Regions from separate parts of the Mesorhizobium sp. 113-3-3 genome, predicted to be linked through region 2. Evidence: predicted binding sites of a transcription regulator. Region 2 holds the regulator's gene; each other region holds the start of a gene.

Region 1 (4,834 bases), 3.4 Mb from region 2:
GCGGCCATGGCGGCGGCGCATCATCGGATGGGTGAGTTCGCGCGTCAGCCGGAAAACAGCGGTCAGATTGACCTCGAGGACGGAGTCCCAATCGGCGTCCGACATGCGCACGAACAGGCCGTCCTTGGTGATGCCGGCATTGTTGACCAGGATGTCGACGCCTTCGAGCTCGGCCTCCGCCTTCTGGCCAAGCGCCTTGACCTCGTCGCGGTTCGACAGATTGGCCGGGAACAGCTTGACCCGGTCGCCGAGTTCGCCCGCCAAGGTTTCCAGTTTCTCGATGCGGGTGCCGTGCAGGCCGACAATGGCGCCTTGCGCATGCAGCACGCGGGCGATCGCCTCGCCGATGCCTCCGGATGCGCCGGTGACGAGCGCCTTGCGGCCGGTCAGTTCGAACATTTTCGTCTCCTGATCTGAGAAAACACCCTTCACACGGGTGGGGTCAAATCGCCAGTGGATTATGCAAGAGCGGCCAGTGCGGCCTCGACATCGGCCGGTGCGCCGACGGCTGCCGTCGCAATGTCGCGGTTGATGCGCCGTGCAAGGCCGGACAGCACCTTGCCGGCGCCGATCTCGTAAAGTGTCGCAACGCCGTTGGCGCCGAACCATTCCACCGTTTCGCGCCAGCGCACGCGGCCGGTGATCTGCTCGACCAGGCGCCGGGCGATCTCGTCGGGATCGCTGGTCGGGGTCACCGTGACGTTGGACACCACCGGCACCACCGGCGCATGCTTCGTCACACCGGCGAGCGCCTCGCGCATGACATTGGCCGCCGGTGCCATCAGCGCCGAATGGAAGGGCGCCGAGACCTGCAGCATCAGCGCCCGCTTGGCGCCCTTTTCGGTGCACAATTTGGCAGCCAGCTCGACCGCCGCCTTGGCGCCGGATATGACCAGCTGGCCGCCGCCATTGTCGTTGGCGATCTGGCAGACCTTGCCGGACCCTTGCGCGGCCTCGGCGCAAGCGGCTTCGACATCCGCCTGCTCCAGCCCGATGATGGCCGCCATGGCGCCCTCGCCGGCCGGCACCGCCGCCTGCATGGCGTTGCCGCGGATGCGCAGCAGCCGCGCGGCATCGGCGACGGACACAAAACCGGCTGCGGCAAGGGCCGAATATTCGCCCAGCGAATGGCCGGCGACATAGGCGACCTTGTCCTTCAGCGAGAAACCGCGCGATTCCAGCGCCCTGATCGCCGCCAGCGAAACCGCCATCAGCGCCGGCTGCGCGTTGGCCGTCAGCGTCAAGGTCTCTTCGGGACCTTCCCAGATCAGCTTCGACAGGTTTTCGCCGAGCGCGTCGTCGACTTCCTGGAAGACCCTGCGCGCCTCGGGAAAGGCGTCGGCGAGATCCTTGCCCATGCCGACAGCCTGGCTGCCTTGTCCCGGAAAGGTGAATGCGACGGCCATGCGAGGGCTCCCGAAGACTGGTTTTACTTGCCTGATAACACGAATTTTCCCTGCCTGTGGCGCAAGGCAGGCCGCCAAGTCAAGCCCGGGTCAACCCTACCCCGGCTCCGAACCGTGCGCCGAGTGCCTGTTCCAAAAGGCTTTTTGGCGATCACTCCTGATGAAAACCGCTCACGAATCGTTCGCTGGCTCTTCTTATTTCCGCTACAGGCGCTAGCTTTGCGTGACAATTATATGACAATCGCGTGACTTGGGTTGTCGCTGGGTGGGAAGTTAAAGTGGCAAAGAGTTCGAAACGCGCGGGTAAAGCCGCGCCTCAATTTCTGGAAGATGATCCGTCCACCGGCTATCTGCCGGGCCGGGCATGGCCGGTCGTCCGTTACGGGCTGATCAGCCTTGCGATCTCGACCATCCTGGTGTTCGCCATCGAACTGATCGTGCGCGGCGACTTTGCCGGCACGGTCTCCTTCTTCCTTCAGCCGCTCAAGCCGGGCTGGACCACCATCGTCGTCTTCGCGCTGATCCTGATTGGCCTCGACGCTGTGCTCGGCCGCAGTCATCAGAGCCTGATGATCGTCGCGCCATTGACGCTGTCGCTGGCCTTTGTCGGCCATCAGAAATCGCATTATCTCGGCGATCCGCTCTACCCGACTGACTTTCTCTACGCCCGCCAGATCGTCGCCCTGCTGCCGCTTCTGGTGCGCGACCGACCGATGACCGCGCTCGCCATGGTCGCCGGCATCGTCGCCGGGCTGTCGCTGCTCGTCTATGGCTGGCGGCTCTGGCGCCGCAAGGTTCCAGCGCTCAGCCACAAGGGCCGCCTTGCGCGGCTGACGCTGGCGGTGCCGCTGCTCGCCTTCTTCGTCTCGATCATGGACTATGCCACCTTCTCCTGGACCAGGGACCGGCTGCAGATCATCCCGATCATGTGGGACCAGAAGGAAAACTACGCCTCCAACGGCTTTGCGCTCGCCTTCGCGCTCAACGTGCCAATGGCGCATGTCTCGGCACCGCCTGGCTATACGGACAAGGCGATCGCGGCGATCGAGCGGCCGCAGATGACGGCATCGGTGCCCGATGAAAAGCCCGACATCATTATCGTCATGAGCGAATCCTTCTGGGATCCGAACAGGCTGCCCGGCGTCACCATCACGCCGGATCCCATTCCCACCGTGCGGGCATTGCGTTCCGGTTCGATGTTCTCGCCTGAATTCGGCGGCATGACCGCCAACATCGAATTCGAGGCGCTGACCGGCTTTTCCAACGCTTTCCTGCCGGCTGGCAGCATCCCCTACCAGCAATATGTGCGCACGCCGACGCCTTCCATGGCGACCTTCCTGAAGAGCGAGGGCTACAGGGCGCGCGCCATCCATCCCGGCACCAACTGGTTCTGGAACCGCGGCGCGGTCTACGCCGATTTCGGCTTCAACGATTTCAGGTCGGAAGAGACGCTGCCGCCCATGGAAAAGCGCGGACCGCTGGCATCGGATGCGGCGATGACGGACGAGATCATCCGCGAAGCCGACGCCAGCGACGACCCGGTGTTCTTCTTCGCGGTCAGCCTGCAGAACCATGGCCCCTATGAGCCAAACCGCTATTACAACCCGACCCACGCGGTGCAGGCGCCGATCAGCCAGTGGGCGCGCGACTCGCTGTTGAGCTATGCGGAAGGTTCAGCCGACGCGGACCGCGGCCTTGAACGGCTGATCGAATGGGCCAAGAAGCGGGAGCGGCCGACGATCGTCGCCTTCTTCGGCGACCATTTGCCGCCGCTTGGGCCGGTCTATGTCGAGACCGGCTTCCTGAAGGACAATGTCGCGCCGCGCAAGGAGCCGACACCGCAGGCCGCCCTCGACCATCACGAAACGCCACTGATCATCTGGTCGAACCGTTCCGGTCCGGTCGCTGATCTCGGCACGGTGAGCCCGGCGTTCCTGCCCTATCATATCCTGACTGCCGCCGGCATCACTCATCCCTACTATACGGGCTTCCTGGGCGAGATGCGGGAGCGCTACCGCGTGGTCGACCGCAACCTGCTTCTGACCCCGGCCGGCGAGGCCACGCCCGACTGGTCGCGGCAGAAAGAGATCGACCCGGCGATCCGCGATTTCCGGCTCATCCAGTACGACATGATGTTCGGCAAGCGCCACGCGGCGCCCGACTTCTTCCCCGAGACGGTCGACAAGGTCGTCGCCCACACGAGCTGAGGGGGTCCGATCCTTTGGAGGTGCGTGTGAGAGGCAGCTTAGTTGGTCAGCTGCAGCCTCGAGAACTTGTTGGCGATCTGCTGGAAAACATCCGGCAGCTTGGCCGGATCGTTGACCGCATAGTAGCCGCTCGGGTCCGAGGCGCAGGCACTGTACAGTGTGCGATTGGCGGCGGTGTCGGACTGCAGCACCATGGTGTAGATCTGCACGCCCTGGTTCTTCAACTGCGTGCACACGCTCTTGGTCCAGCCGTCGACATTGCGGGCCGCCGCCGTCTGGTTGTCCGACCCGAAGCGACCATCGGCCAGATATCCATAGGATGTATAGTCGGACTTGGTCGGCTGATTGCTGGCCCCGTAGACCACGTTCTCGCCGTCGGTGAGCAGCATGACGATCTTGCTGACGCCTGCCGTCTTGAACGGCGCACCGTCGGTATAGGGCGCGCCCGGCGACAGCACCCGCATGCCCCACGACAGGCCCTCCGAAACGTTGGTGCCGGAGCCGTTCCATTCCGTCATCTGGCTCGCCGCCTTGCGCAACTTGTCGAAATCGTCGGTCAGCGGAACGACAGGAGTGGGACAGGCGCGGTTGGGGCCAACGGTGAGGGCGCCGCTTGTCTCGGTGACGATCTTTTTGGTCGACGCGACATATTTGGCGACCTTTTCCAAATCTCCGCGCGTCAGTGCGTTGACCACGGCGGAAGTTAGATCGCTCAGGTCGATATCGAGCACATTGACGCCCGGCTCTTTGAGCTTCTCGTCGTCTATTGTGTCGTCGAGATAGGAATTGTTGTAGCCGGTGGCCGAATTGCCGTAGGAGCCGGAAGGCTTGGCGGCCGGCTCCGGATCGTCAGGGGCGAAATAGGGCACGAACAGCGTGTCGGGCTTCGACGGATCGGGGGGCGTGTCTGAAATGTTGTAGGTGCCGGGCCGCGCCTCGACACAGCCTTTCCAACCGGTGTCTTTCCATCCGCCTTTCAGGCCGAGCTGCTTGAACAGAGCCATGTGGTTGGGCCGTTTGCCCTTGACGACGGGGAAATTGATGCCGTTGGTGGAGGACTTGCCGTGCAAGTCGATCCAGGACGGGTCGAACCCCTCGCCATTGACGTTGACCGCCGTGACGAAGGGTACCAGCGAGGCGCGCACCTGGCGCGTCGGCGATTTCGTCGCCTCGAGCGTGTCCAGCAAGGATTTCGTTGCCGTCCTCAACGCCGTCATGCGG
Region 2 (4,834 bases):
ACCGGCGCACTCATCATCACATTGACGGTTCTCGCGCTCAGCATCTTTGCGCGCAGCCTGACCGGACGCAGAGAGGACAAATGAGCCAGATGTTGTCTCCAGACATGACGATCGCCGCCGAGGCGGTGACCAAGGCCAAGATCGAGGTCAAGAACCTCAACTTCTACTACGGCCAGTCGAAGGCGCTGAAGGACATCACGCTGTCGCTGCCCGAGCGCAGCGTCACCGCCTTCATCGGCCCTTCGGGTTGCGGAAAGTCGACGCTGCTGCGCGTCTTCAACCGCATCTACGAGCTCTATCCCAAGCAGACCGCCGAGGGCCAGGTGCTGCTCGACGGCCAGAACATTCTCGACCGCTCGCAGGATCTCAACCTGCTGCGCACCAAGATCGGCATGGTGTTCCAGAAGCCGACACCGTTCCCGATGTCGATCTACGAGAACATCGCTTTCGGCGTCAGGCTCTATGAGAAGATCAGCAAGGCCGAGATGGACGGCCGTGTCGAGCAGGCGCTGAAGCGCGCGGCGCTGTGGACCGAGGTCAAGGACAAGCTCAACGCCAGCGGCCTCAGCCTGTCGGGCGGCCAGCAGCAGCGGCTGTGCATCGCCCGCACCGTGGCGGTGAAGCCGGAAGTCATCCTGCTCGACGAGCCGGCCTCGGCGCTCGACCCGCTGTCGACCGCCAAGATCGAGGAACTGATCGACGAGCTGCAGGCCGACTACACGATCGTCATCGTCACCCACAACATGCAGCAGGCCGCGCGCGTGTCGAAGCAGACGGCCTTCATGTATCTGGGCGAACTGGTCGAATTCGACAAAACCGAGAAGATCTTCACGTCGCCTCGCGAGAAGCGCACGCAAGACTACATCACCGGCCGCTTCGGCTGATCGCACGCATACGAGGACCAGGATCATGGCCGAACACACAGTCGCAGCCTTCGACGAGGATCTCGGACAGATCAGCAGGCTGATCAGCGACATGGGCGATCTCGCCGGCTCGATGGTCGGCGGCGCCACCAAGGCGCTGCTGAATTCCGACAATGCGCTCGCCCAGCGCGTGGTCTCCGACGACGCCATCATGGATGCGCGCCAGCGCGAGCTCGACGACCGCGCCATCACGCTGATCGCCAAGCGCCAGCCTATGGCCGACGATCTGCGTCATGTCGTGGGCTCGATCCGCATGGCCGGCGATCTCGAACGCATCGGCGACCTTGCCAAGAACATTGCCAAGCGCGTCGGCACCGTCGGCCTCAGCTCCACGCCGCGCGACCTGTCGCATTCCATCGACGCCATGGCGCAGCTGGTGCTGATCCAGGTGCAGGGCGTGATCGAGGAATATGCGGCGCGCGATGCCGCCGCACTGGCGAAGCTGCGCGCCGACGACGAACGCATCGACGTCAAATACACCTCCGTCTTCCGCGAACTGCTGACCTATATGATGGAGGATCCGCGCAACATCACGGCCTGCACGCATCTGTTGTTCTGCGCCAAGAATCTCGAACGCATCGGCGACCATGTGACCAACATCGCCGAGAACGCGTACTATGTCCTGACCGGCACGCAACTGCCCGCCAACCGTCCAAAGCAGGACGAGACGGCGATGTCGGCGCCGGCGGCCTGAGCGCAGGGGTAACCAAGCGATGATCGCACCACGCATCATGGTGGTGGAGGACGAGGAGCCGCTCGGCGTGCTCCTCCGCTACAATCTGGAATCGGAAGGTTATCAGGTCGAGGTGGTGACACGCGGCGACGAAGCCGAAATCCGCCTGCAGGAGAACGTGCCCGACCTCCTGGTGCTCGACTGGATGGTGCCGGCGGTGTCCGGCATCGAACTCTGCCGGCGCCTGCGGATGCGGCCCGAGACCGAGCGGCTGCCGATCATCATGCTGACCGCGCGGGGCGAAGAAAGCGACCGTGTGCGTGGGCTGTCCACCGGCGCCGACGACTATCTGGTCAAGCCGTTCTCGACGCCGGAATTCATGGCTCGCGTCAAGGCGCTGCTGCGCCGCGCCAAGCCGGAAGTGCTGTCCAGCGTGCTCAAGGTCGGCGACATCGTGCTCGACCGCGAATCGCACCGGGTCTATCGCAAGAAGAGCGAGATCCGGCTCGGACCGACCGAATTCCGCCTGCTCGAATTCATGATGCGCCACCCCGGCCGCGTGTTCTCGCGCAGCCAACTGCTCGACAATGTCTGGGGCGAGACGATCTACATCGACGAACGCACTGTCGACGTGCATGTCGGCCGGCTGCGCAAGGCGGTCAACAATGGCCGCATGCCGGATGTCATCCGCACCATTCGCGGCGCTGGCTACGCGATCAGGGAAGATTGAAAGCGACCTGATTCAGGCGACGTTTTTCTTGGCGGCAAGGCCCGCTTTCGTTTGCACGCCCGGCGCGAAAATCTCCTGGTCGACGAAGGTCAGCGCGCGCATGGCACAGCCTTCGCGGATCAGCGGCAGCTCGTTCGGCTCGGTGTCGAAGGAGATCGATTTCGAGTGCTGGCCGCCAGCGGTCTGGGCGATCGCCTCGCGCAGTGCCGGCTCGATCAGGTCGAAGGCGGCGGCGCTGACGCCGACCATGGCGACGGGCGCGGGATCGATCAGCGCGAACAGGCTGCCGAGGCCGTAGCCAAGTGCCTCGCCGGCCTTGCGGTAGGCTTCGCGCTCGGGCCCGTCCCGTTCGCGTGCCGTGGCGGCCAATGCCCGCATCTGCGCGTCGCTGACATCGGCCACCGGCTCGGTGTCCTCGCTGAGCTGCCTGGCGTTGCGCCAGATGGCATAGTTGCCGGCATAAGCCTCGACGCAGCCACGGCGGCCGCAGCGGCAGAGCGCGCCGCCCGGCCGATGGATCATGTGGCCGAACTCGCCGCCCGAGGAATGGGTGCCGGTGAACAGCTCGCCCTTCAGCACCAGCCCCATGCCGATGCCGTGCGACAAAAGGATGGCGATGAAGTCGTCGCGGTAGCGCTCGGGATCGCGCCAGCGCAGCGCCACCGCCATCATGTTGCAGTCGTTTTCCATGGTGGCGGGGATGCCGAACTCGGCTTCGAGTATGTCGGCGAAGGCGATGTCGGTCTGCGGCGTGATCGGCGACCAGAGCATCGCCCGGGCTTCGGTGTCGGTGATGCCCTGGATCGCCAGCGCGATGCGGGCGACGCTGCGTACGTCGATGTCGGGATCCTCGAGCCGCCGTCGCACGATTGCCGTGCATTCGCCGATCAGCGCTTCGCGCGACATGGTCAGCGTGTCCAGCCGGCGCTGTTCCTCCGATATCACCTGGCCGGCATAGTCGATGACGGCGACGGAGAGGAAATTCAGCGACAGCACCACGGTCATGACAGCCGCGGCCTCCGGGTTGAGGCCAAGGCCGACCTGCGGCCTGCCGCGTTTGAGCGCGCCGGCCTCGCTCGGCTTGCCCTCGGCCAGGATGCCTTCACCGATCAGGTCGGAGGAAATCGCCGATATGGTCGAATGGCTGAGGCCGGTGGTCGCCGCGATCTCGGTGCGCGAAGGCCGGCCGGCCCGGCGCACGGCCGTGATCACCATGGCGCGGTTGCGCCGGCGCAGATCGTCGTGACGGATTCCGACCGACATGTTTTTCCATATCCTCCCGGTCGCCGCGGCTCCTCCGGTCCCTCGAACGCCGCGCGACACGGTCAAATACTGGCAGAAGCGGCCCGTCCTGTCATTTATTTATTCCGAGGCTCGAAAAAAATTCGGAAGGGCATCAAAATCCATCAGAATCGTTGTTGACAGCGTTCCGGTGTTAGACCAGTGTTTTTTCGAGGCTCGAAAAAATAGAGCCTCTGTGCCGGCCTTAGGGCCAGTTTGGTCGCGCCATACGCGGCGCAGGGAGGAATATTATGAAGAGATTCACAACCGCCATCCTGGCGGGTGTCGCCATGTCGCTGACGCTTGCGTCGGTCGCGCAGGCGAAGGACAAGGTCATCGGCGTTTCGTGGTCCAACTTCCAGGAAGAGCGCTGGAAGACCGACGAGGCCGCCATGAAGAAGGCCATCGAGGCCGCCGGCGACAAGTACATTTCCGCTGACGCGCAGTCCAATCCCGGAAAGCAGCTCACCGATGTCGAAAGCCTGATCTCGCAGGGCGCCAATTCGCTGATCATCCTGGCGCAGGATGCCTCGGCCATCGGCCCGGCCGTGCAGAAGGCGCTGGACGAAGGCATTCCGGTCGTCGGCTATGACCGCCTGATCGAGAACAAGGACGTCTTCTACCTGACCTTCGACAACAAGGAAGTCGGTCGCCTGCAGGCGAGCGCGGTGTTCAAGGCCAAGCCGGAAGGCAACTATGTCTTCATCAAGGGCTCGGGCGCCGATCCGAATGCCGACTTCCTGTTCGCGGGCTCGATGGAAGTGCTGAAGGCTGCCATCGACAGCGGCAAGATCAAGAATGTCGGCGAGGCCTATACGGACGGCTGGCTGCCCGCCAACGCCCAGAAGAACATGGAGCAGTTCCTGACCGCCAACGACAACAAGGTCGACGCGGTGGTCGCGGCCAATGACGGCACCGCCGGCGGCGTCGTCGCGGCGCTGACGGCGCAGGGTCTTGCCGGCACCGTGCCGGTTTCGGGCCAGGACGGCGACCATGCCGCGCTGAACCGCATCGCGCTCGGCACCCAGACCGTGTCGGTGTGGAAGGACGCGCGCGAACTCGGCAAGAATGCCGCCGAGATCGCCTCGCAGCTGGCCGACGGCAAGAAGATGACCGACATCGCCGGTGTGAAGGACTTCACGACGCCTGGCGGCAACACCGTCAAGTCGCTGTTCCTGACCCCGGTCGCCATCACCAAGGACAATCTCAACGTCGTCATCGACGCCG
Region 3 (4,834 bases), 310 kb from region 2:
GCGCGAGATGGAGAGCTTCAACTCCTCGCCGATGCCACCGCCCCCGACGGCGCCGATGATGGTCGAGGCGCGGACATTGATCTCGACGCGCAGCAGCGTGTAGGACATGAAATTGGGCAGCACCTGCGGCAGGTCCGCGAAGCGCACGCGCTCGAACCAGTTGGCTCCGACCGCCCGCAGGCCTTCCTCTGCGCGCATGTCGATGTTCTCGTTGATCTCGTAGAACAGCTTGCCGAGCGCGCCGATCGAATGCAGGCCGATGGCGATGATGGCGGCGATCGGGCCGATGGAGACGATGGCCGCGAACAAGCCGGCAATGACGATCTCGGGGAAGGCCCGCAGGAGTTCCATGAGGCGCTTGACGATGAGCCTGAGCGCCGGGTGGGGCGTCAGGTTGCGCGCGGCGATGAAAGAAAAGGGCACCGCGAAGACGAAGCCGATGAAGGTCGAGACCAGCGCAACGTTCACCGTGGTCAGCATCAGCTCGAAATATTCGGGGATGTAAAAACCACCCCAGACATAAACGCGCCCGAGCGGGAAGTTGTATTCCTGGGTGCCGGTGTCATGCGGCGAGGCAATGTCGAACAGCGCCCGCCAGACGTCGTTCCAGTCCTTGGGGACCAGCCAGCTCAGGAAATCCAGAATATGCGGCAGCCGGTCGAAGAAGTGCCCGGCATTGGCTTCGTCGGCGAACCACATGCTGGCGAACATCGCGGCCAGCAGCAGGCCGACGCCGAGCACGGTATAGAACCGGCGCAGCGACGTCTGGCGTCGCCAGGCATCGGCCATCGGGTGGGTGGCGCCGGAGGCGGCTGTCAATGAGGGGGCTGTCACGGAAAGGGTCATGATCGGAGATGCAAAAAGGGCGGTGTTTCTTGAACACCGCCCTTTCCGATTTCGCCGTTAGCCGCCGATGGCTGCCTTACGGGCTTCGACGATGACGTTGTAGAAGTCCGGCTTCACCGGAACGTAGCCGGTGAAATCGCCACCTTCCACGCCCTCGAAGCAAGCCTTGTCCTTCTTCGGCAGATCGGTGAAGAAGGCGGCGAGTTTGGCGGTCATCTCGTCGCCCAGCGCGGTGCGCACGACCAGCGGGCCGTTCGGGATCAGGCCCGAGCGCCAGACTTCGACGAAGTCGTTCGGGTCCGCGGCGCCCTTGGCGACGACCTTGTGGAAGGAGCCGGAGGTGAAGCCGTTCTTGAAGTCGCCGATGCCGGAGGAATCGTCGACTGCGACATCGACCTTGCCGTCGCGCACGGCCAGGATGTTGTTCTCATGGCCGCCATTGAACTGGGTCGAGGCGAAGAAGGTTTCGTTCGAGGCGCCGGTTTCCTTCGGAATCTGGGTCAGCGGGATCAGGTAGCCCGAGGTCGAATCCGGATCGGCATAGCCGAGCTTCTTGCCCTTGGCCGACTTGATGTCGGTGATGCCCGAGGTCTTCAGTGCCAGGCCGATCGAATAGTAACCGGTGGAACCGTCGGTCTGCTTGGTGGTGAGGATCGGGGTCACCGCCTTGGGATCCTTGAGATAGACGCTGGCATAGCCGGAGGCGCCGAGTTCGGCGAAGTCGAGCGTGCCGCCGAGCAGGCCCTGGATAACGCCGTCATAGTCGGCCGCGGGGAACAGCGAGACCTTCTCGAAGCCGAATTCGGTCTTCAGATGGTCGGCAAGGCACTGGTAGTTGCGCAGCCGGTCGGTCTCGTTTTCACCGCCCAGAATGCCGACGCGGAATTCCTTCAGATCGGCGGCGTGGGCCATGCTGGTCGCCATGGCGAGCACCGAAACGGCGCTGAAAACCATCTTCCTGAACATTTGATGTCTCTCCTGTAAGTTCCGGCCCCGCGCCGGCAGCGTTCTTGATTTTGACAGGTGCCCTTGACGCGGGCTGGCGATCCCAACTGCTCTCAGTAACCCGGGAATGCGGGTTCGAGCGGTCCGGCGGATGCTGCGATCTTCTGCTTGAAGGCAACGCTGGTGGAGGTAATGGCCTCCGATATCTCCGCGCCATTGCTGTCGGCGCCGTAGACGAGGCGCACCGCCTCACGGTTGAGCTCTTCGGGCGGGCCGTCGAAGACGACCTTGCCGGCGGCCATGCCGATGATGCGGCTGCAATAGGCGCGCGCGGTGTCGAGCGTGTGCAGATTGGTGACGACGGTGATGCCCTCGCGCAGATTGATGTCCTGCAGCGAATCCATCACCACCTTGGCGTTGAGCGGGTCGAGCGAGGCGATCGGCTCGTCGGCGAGGATCACCTTGGGCTGCTGCATCAAAGCGCGGGCGATGGCGACGCGCTGCTGCTGTCCGCCGGAAAGGGTGCCGGCGGGCTGAAGTGCCGTGCGGGCTATGTCGAGCCGCTCGAGCGCTGCGACCGCCTCGGCGCATTCGGCGCGCGAGAACATGCCGAGAAGGTTGGACAGTGTCGAACGGTGGTTCAATTTGCCGAGCAGCACGTTGGTCAGCACGTCGAGGCGCGGCACCAGGTTGAACTGCTGGAAGATCATGGCGCAGTCGCGCTGCCATCGCCGCAGCGGCGAGCCGCGCAGCTGGGAGACCTCGGCGCCGTCAAAAAAAATCGACCCTTGGCTGGGGTCGACAAGACGGTTGATCATGCGAAGAAGGGTCGATTTGCCAGCGCCCGAACGGCCGATGACGCCAACCATCTGACCCTGCGGGATCGAGATGTTGACGTCGCTGACGGCGGTGTTCTTGCCAAATCGTCGGCTGACGCCGCGGATTTCGAGTGTGGCAGAGCTTGCTGACATGAGCAGGTTCCAGTCCCGACCTTGTTGATCGTCAGGCACTCGCCTAGCGCAGCCACATGAACCTGCCGTGTCGCCAGCATGTCAGTTTTGTTACGCTCCACAGGCGCGGTGAGTGAAGCGCGTCGCGCTGAAACGAATTCATGCGACGCGCTTCAGGTCTTTGTTCTTGTGCATGTCGTTCTCCCAAAACCGAGGTCACTTTCGGGCGACATGCACCGGCGCCTGGCTGGCGATCAGCCGAGCACCAGCAATTCCTCGAAATGCTTCATGTCGCGGAAAGCGCAGAAGGCGGGCGCCTTGATCTCGATTATCGGAGCCTGTCTTGCGAAAAGCGCCAGGCAGTCGCCGAACAGCGCCTGCCACGCTGCGACACGGTCGTCGGCAAGACGCTGGATCTGGTAGGCGAAGGTGATGTGGAAGACGTAGGTGTCGTGGTCGGGGTGCCGGTAGCCGAACCGCACCGCCAGCGCATCGCGCCATTGACGCATGATGCGCACGTCCTCGTCCGTTGCACCGGCAACGGTAAGACCGGTCGGCACGATTTCAACCACCTTGATGTTGAACGGGCCGAAGCCTCTGAACCCCTTCAAGCGTTCCAGATAGAGGCGGGTCATGGCGTCGATGCTGGTGTCGAGCGGCACGTCCTGCGGCCAGAAGGGCAAGCGGCGGCGATATTCTATGATGCCCTGGAACAGCGTCATGTGCAGGCTGGAGGCGGGCGTGAAGGCGAGCCGGTCGGCGTCGGGCATGGCGAGCATGCGCTCGCGGACCTCCAGAACCACCGCTTCGGAGGGCGATCCGCTGACGAGATGGCTGACGACGGTGTTACCCGGTTCGGTCAGGAAATTGCCCGCCGTGTCGTAGCGCGTGCCGAGATGCAACGGGGGCATCGGATTGGAGCCGGCAAAGAATCCGGCGAGCGAGGGTCTGATGGTGTCGAGCATGGCGATCTCCTTGGGGGAGATGGCGTCCTGTCCGAGTCCTGTGTCAGGGATATGAACAGGCTCTCTTATAACGATGATGTGAGGACCTATCCCTCGTATTTCTCCAGGAAGGCTTCGGCTGACAGCTCGCGAAAATCATCGAGCGAGGCGCGCAGCCTGGCGTGGTCCCAGTCCCACCAGGCAAGCGCCTGGTAGCGTTCGGCGGTGCGGCGGTCGAAGCGTTCGCGGATCGGTTTGGCCGGCACGCCGGCGACGATGGTGTAGGGCGCGACATCCTTCGAGACGACCGCGCCGGCGCCGACCGCCGCGCCATCGCCGACGCTGACGCCGGGCAGGACGGTCGAGCCGTGGCCGAGCCAGGTGTCGTGGCCGATGGTGACCCGCTTGGCGCGGCGCTGGGCAAAGAACGCGCTCTCGTGCTCGGCGTCGTCCCAATAGTCCGAGGCGCGGTAGGTGAAGTGGTGCAGCGTCGGCCGCCAGGTCGGGTGGTTGGTGGCGTTGAGGCGCACGCTTGCGGCGATGTTGGCAAACTTGCCAATCGTCGCGCACCAGACCGAGCAATCCTGCATCATGTAGGAATAGTCGCCGAGTTCAGATTCCGAAACCCGGCTGCGGTCGGCGATCTCGGTCCAGCGGCCGAGCGTCGAATTGTGCACCTCCGCCGTCGGGTGGATCAGCGGCGTCTCCGACAATTTCCTGGTCATGCAGCGAGCTTTCCCGGAGCAAAAGCGGTGACGTCGATGATGCGGTCGGCCACCGCCTCGCGCACGTCGTGGTCGTGGAAGATGCCGAGCAGGGCAACGCCTGCCGCCTTCTTGGCGGCGATGAGTGCGATCACCACGTCGCGGTTGGTGGCGTCGAGCGAGGCGGTCGGTTCGTCGAGCAGCAGGATGGGGTGCTCGGTGATGAAGCCGCGCGCGATGTTGACGCGCTGCTGTTCGCCGCCGGAGAAAGTCGCCGGCGGCAGCGCCCAGAGTTTCTCCGGCAGGTTCAACTGTGCCAGCAGGGCGCGTGCCTTGCCGCGTGCAACCTCGCGCTCCTCGCCGCGTTCGATCAGCGGTTCGGCGACGACGTCGAGCGCCGAAACGCGCGGCACGGTGCGCAGGAACTGGCTGACATAGCCGATCG
Region 4 (4,834 bases), 810 kb from region 2:
GTCTATGACGTGTGCCATGCCTGGGAGGATAGATCACACCGGCGCCCTGTGTCGAGGCAGGCTGGAGCCTCGGATTTTGCTGATATTTCCCGGTTGTTTAGCCGCCTTTCGCGGCCATTCGCCGTCCCGCCGGGCAATAGGGGATTTTGTCCCCGCGACAATCTGCCCTTGTGCCTTGACCCGTCTGGACAAAAACGGGCTTCACGCATAAACCGAAGTCCAAATGCCGGAGGAATTCGCTAGCCTGTTCGCCATGCGCTGTCGGGTTGGCGTGATTGAGCGGGGAACAAGGCTCGGCCACCGGCGCGGAAGAGGCGAAAGGATCAGGCACCCGTGAGCGCAACCGACATCCACGATCCCAATCGTCGAGATTTTCTCTATGTCGCCACGGGCATGGCCGCGGTGGTCGGGGCCGGCGCCGTCGCCTGGCCGTTCATCGACCAGATGCGCCCCGATGCCTCGACGCTGGCGCTCGCCTCGGTGGAAGTCGATGTCGCCTCGCTGACGCCCGGCATGTCGCTGATCGTCAAGTGGCGCGGCAAGCCGGTCGTGGTGCGCAACCGCACCGAAAAGGAAATGAAGGACGGCGAGGCCGTCAACCTCTCCGATCTCAAGGATCCGATCGCCCGCAACGCCAATCTGCCGGCCGACGCGCCGGCGACCGACGCCAACCGCACCACGCCCGGCAAGGAAGCCTGGATGGTGATGGTTCAGGTCTGCACGCATCTGGGCTGCATCCCGCTCGGCCAGGAAGGCGATTTCGGCGGCTGGTTCTGCCCGTGCCATGGTTCGCAGTACGACACCGCCGGCCGCATCCGCAAAGGCCCGGCGCCCGAGAACATGGCTGTGCCGGTATTCAAATTCATTTCCGATACCAAGATCCTTATCGGTTGAGGCAGGGGATATTTCGATGAGCGAGGGACACTCGACCTATACGCCCAAGACCGGTATCGAACGCTGGTTCGACGCCCGCATGCCGCTGCCGCGGCTGGTTTACGACAGCTTCATCGCCTATCCGGTGCCGCGCAACCTCAACTATGCCTGGACCTTCGGCGGCATCCTGGCGATCATGCTGGTGGCGCAGATACTGACCGGCATCGTGCTGGCCATGCACTATACTGCCGACACCAATCTCGCCTTCGGCTCCGTCGAAAAGATCATGCGTGACGTCAATTCCGGCTGGCTGTTGCGCTACATGCACGCCAACGGCGCCTCGTTCTTCTTCGTCGCCGTCTACATCCACATCTTCCGTGGCCTCTACTACGGCTCCTACAAGGCGCCGCGCGAGCTGCTGTGGATCCTCGGCTGCATCATCTACCTGCTGATGATGGCGACCGGCTTCATGGGCTATGTGCTGCCGTGGGGGCAGATGAGCTTCTGGGGCGCCACCGTCATCACCGGCTTCTTCAGCGCCATCCCGCTGGTCGGCGACTGGATCCAGCAACTGCTGCTCGGCGGCTTCGCCGTCGATAATCCGACGCTGAACCGCTTCTTCGCGCTGCACTACCTCTTGCCGTTCATGATTGCCGGCGTCGTCGTGCTCCACGTCTGGGCGCTGCATGTGGTGGGCCAGTCGAACCCTACCGGCATCGAGGTCAAGTCGAAGACCGACACCGTCGCCTTCACGCCCTACGCGACCATCAAGGACGCGTTCGGCATGATCGTGTTCCTGTTCTTCTTCGCCTATTTCGTCTTCTACCTGCCGAACTATCTCGGCCATCCGGACAATTACACGGTCGCCAACCCGCTGAAGACCCCGGCCCATATCGTTCCGGAATGGTATTTCCTGCCGTTCTACGCGATCCTGCGCGCCATCACCTTCAACATCGGGCCGATCAATTCCAAGCTCGGCGGCGTGCTGTGCATGTTCGGCGCCATCGTCATGCTGTTCCTGGTGCCGTGGCTCGACACGTCCAAGGTGCGCTCGGCGGTCTACCGGCCCTGGTACAAGCTGTTCTTCTGGCTGTTCGTGGCCGACGCCATCCTGCTCGGCTGGCTGGGCTCGCAGCCGGCGGAAGGCAGCTATGTGTTCATGGCGCAGATGGCGACGCTGTTCTACTTCGCCTTCTTCCTGATCGCGCTGCCGGTGCTTGGCCTGATCGAGACACCGCGCAGGCTGCCGAACTCGATCACCGAAGCGGTGCTCGAAAAGAACAAGGGTGGCAGCGGGCATCCGGCGGGCGCCACGGCCGCGCCAGAGACCAAGGGCTGAGCGGTAGAGAATCTAAGGGGATTTGGCATGAAAAAGATTCTCACCTCGCTGGCGCTGGTCGGCCTCGTGGCCGCCGGCACCGCAGCGTTCGCGGCCGAAGAGGCGCACAACGCGGCGGCGCCCACGCATTTCCCGATCAACGAACCGAAGGAAATGAACTGGAGCTTCACCGGCCCGTTCGGCACTTATGACAAGGCGCAGCTGCAGCGTGGCCTGAAGGTCTACAAGGAAGTCTGCTCGGCCTGCCATTCGATGAACCTGGTGGCGTTCCGCACCCTGTCGGACCTCGGCTACAACGAAGCCCAGATCAAGACGCTGGCCGCCGAATACACCATCCATGACGGTCCCAACGACGCCGGCGACATGTTCGACCGTCCCGGCAAGCCGTCCGACCACTTCCCGGCGCCGTTCGCCAATGAGGAGGCCGCGGCCGCCTCCAATGGTGGCGCGGCTCCGCCCGACATGTCGCTGCTGGCCAAGGCGCGTGGCGTCGAGCGCGGCTTCCCGCAGTTCGTCTTCGATATCTTCACCCAGTATGACGCGGGCGGCCCCGACTACATCCATTCGCTGCTGACCGGCTACGACCAGACACCGCCGGCCGGAATGGTCATCCCGGAAGGCACACACTACAACCCGTACTTCATGTCCGGCGTGTCGCTGAAGATGCCCAAGCCCCTCTCCGACGGCCAGGTGACCTATGATGACGGTTCGCCGCAGACCGTCGACCAGTATTCCCGCGACGTGGCTGCCTTCCTGACCTGGGCCGCCGAGCCGCACATGGAAGACCGCAAGAAGATGGGCTTCCGCGTGCTGGTGTTCCTGCTGCTCTTCGGGGCGCTGGTCTACCTCACCAAGCGCAAGGTGTGGGAAGGCGTCGCGCACTAAGCAGCGCGCCCAACCGACCACAAAAGGCGCCGAAAGGCGCCTTTTTGCATTTCAGGCGACAGGCTGTGTCACATGGCCGTCACCGCCAACAGCGATCCTGCGTCATTCCCACCAAAGGATCGCACCCATGAAGAAATACGCATCGCTGACTGCTGGTCTGCTGTTGCTGGTCATCGGCTCGGCCGCCCAGGCCGAAGACGCAAAGCCCTTCGTCACCAACAAGGACATCGACCTGACGATGATCCTGCCGCCGCCGCCGGCAAACGATTCGGCGCAGACCAAGGCCGAACTCGGCGCGGTGCTGACGCTGCAGGTGACGCGCACGCCCGAGATGATTGCCAGCGCCGTTGCCGACTCCGAAGAGAATGTCTGGCGCTTTGCAAACGTCATGGGGCCGAATTTCACCAAGGACAAGCTGCCGAAGTTCAGCGCCTTCTTCGACCGCGTGGTCGAGACCGAAGGCGCTGTCGTCGATCCGGCCAAGGATGTCTGGAAGCGCCCGCGTCCGCATCAGCTCAGCGACCTCGTCAAGCCGGTGGTCAAGCTGTCGAGCTCCGGCTCCTGGCCGTCCGGCCACGCCACGGTCGGCACCATGATGGGCATCATCCTGGCCGACATGGTTCCGGAGAAGCGCGCCAAGATCATGGCGCGTGCGGCCGAATACGACCACAATCGTGAGGTTGGCGGCATCCACTATGCGTCCGATGTCGAGATGGGCAAGATTTCCGGCAGCGTCATTGCCGCTGTCCTGCTCAACCGGGACGACTTCAAGGCCGAATACGAAGTGGCCAGGGCCGAGCTTCGTTCCGATCTCGGCATGTAATCTTCGCCGGCAGCCGGCTTCGATGCGAGGGGCGCTCCAGGCGCCCCTTTTTCTTTTCACGGCCATGCCCGGCGGGGTTCAGCAATTAGTCCGTTGGCATGGCGGCATCGGATTGATATTCGACGCATCGAAGGGCGGCAAAGGCTGGCCCGCCATGGCCTGGGAAATCGATGATGCGGCTCAACGACTGTCATAACTTTTCCGATTTCCGCCGCATGGCGCGGCGAAGGCTGCCGGGGCCGATCTTCAACTACATCGACGGTGCGGCCGACGATGAGGTCACCTATCGCCGCAACACCGAAAGCTTCGAGACCTGCGATCTCGTTCCCAACGTGCTGCGTGGGGTAAGCGAGATCGACATGTCGGTGACGGTGATGGGGCAAAAGCTGGCCATGCCGTTCTACTGCTCGCCGACCGCCCTGCAGCGGCTTTTCCATCATCAGGGCGAGCGCGCCGTGGCGAAGGCCGCCGCCAAATACGGCACCATGTTCGGGGTCTCCTCGCTGGGCACCGTCAGCCTCGAGGAGGCGCGCGGGATCAGCAGCAGTCCACAGGTCTACCAGTTCTATTTCCACCGGGATCGCGGCCTCAACCGGGCGATGATGCAGCGGGCGAAGCAGGTTGGCGTCGAGGTGATGATGCTGACCGTCGACAGCATCACGGGGGGAAACCGCGAGCGCGACAAGCGCACCGGCTTTGCCATTCCCTTCAAGCTCAACCTTGCGGGAATGGCGCAGTTCGCGCTCAAGCCGGCCTGGGCGATCAATTATTTCACGCATGAGGGGTTCAAGCTGCCGCAGCTCGACGAGCATGTGGACATGGGCGGCGGCACGATGTCGATCAGCCGCTATTTCACCGAAATGCTCGATCCGTCGATGACCTGGGACGATGTCGCCGAGATGGTCAGGCAGTGG

The links. Region 2 encodes PhoB, which activates phosphate uptake and scavenging genes when phosphate is short. Its sites were predicted from a motif close to TGTCATNNANCTGTCAT; they were not measured.
Region 1: a site for PhoB is predicted at 1,630-1,646, ahead of JG746_RS24395 (LTA synthase family protein). Genes of this name have one in related genera too.
Region 3: a site for PhoB is predicted at 2,841-2,857, ahead of phnC (phosphonate ABC transporter ATP-binding protein). Genes of this name have one in related genera too.
Region 4: a site for PhoB is predicted at 3,164-3,180, ahead of JG746_RS11375 (acid phosphatase). Genes of this name have one in related genera too.

The regions. Positions count from the first base shown of each region.
Region 1 covers NZ_AP023243.1:4,941,562-4,946,395, forward strand. Annotated here, with positions in the region: gene fabG (3-oxoacyl-[acyl-carrier-protein] reductase) at 1-399, opposite strand, end outside; gene fabD (ACP S-malonyltransferase) at 459-1,406, opposite strand; gene JG746_RS24395 (LTA synthase family protein) at 1,685-3,613, shown strand; gene JG746_RS24400 (pilus assembly protein) at 3,652-4,834, opposite strand, start outside.
Region 2 covers NZ_AP023243.1:1,536,840-1,541,673, forward strand. Annotated here, with positions in the region: gene pstA (phosphate ABC transporter permease PstA) at 1-84, shown strand, start outside; gene pstB (phosphate ABC transporter ATP-binding protein PstB) at 81-884, shown strand; gene phoU (phosphate signaling complex protein PhoU) at 910-1,617, shown strand; gene phoB (phosphate regulon transcriptional regulator PhoB) at 1,637-2,326, shown strand; gene JG746_RS07440 (ROK family protein) at 2,339-3,589, opposite strand; gene xylF (D-xylose ABC transporter substrate-binding protein) at 3,859-4,834, shown strand, end outside.
Region 3 covers NZ_AP023243.1:1,850,649-1,855,482, forward strand. Annotated here, with positions in the region: gene phnE (phosphonate ABC transporter, permease protein PhnE) at 1-846, opposite strand, end outside; gene phnD (phosphonate ABC transporter substrate-binding protein) at 904-1,812, opposite strand; gene phnC (phosphonate ABC transporter ATP-binding protein) at 1,905-2,762, opposite strand; gene JG746_RS08995 (DUF1868 domain-containing protein) at 2,996-3,706, opposite strand; gene JG746_RS09000 (DapH/DapD/GlmU-related protein) at 3,793-4,410, opposite strand; gene phnL (phosphonate C-P lyase system protein PhnL) at 4,407-4,834, opposite strand, start outside.
Region 4 covers NZ_AP023243.1:2,350,307-2,355,140, forward strand. Annotated here, with positions in the region: gene JG746_RS11355 (cupin domain-containing protein) at 1-18, opposite strand, end outside; gene petA (ubiquinol-cytochrome c reductase iron-sulfur subunit) at 334-894, shown strand; gene JG746_RS11365 (cytochrome b) at 911-2,212, shown strand; gene JG746_RS11370 (cytochrome c1) at 2,240-3,097, shown strand; gene JG746_RS11375 (acid phosphatase) at 3,225-3,920, shown strand; gene JG746_RS11380 (alpha-hydroxy acid oxidase) at 4,094-4,834, shown strand, end outside.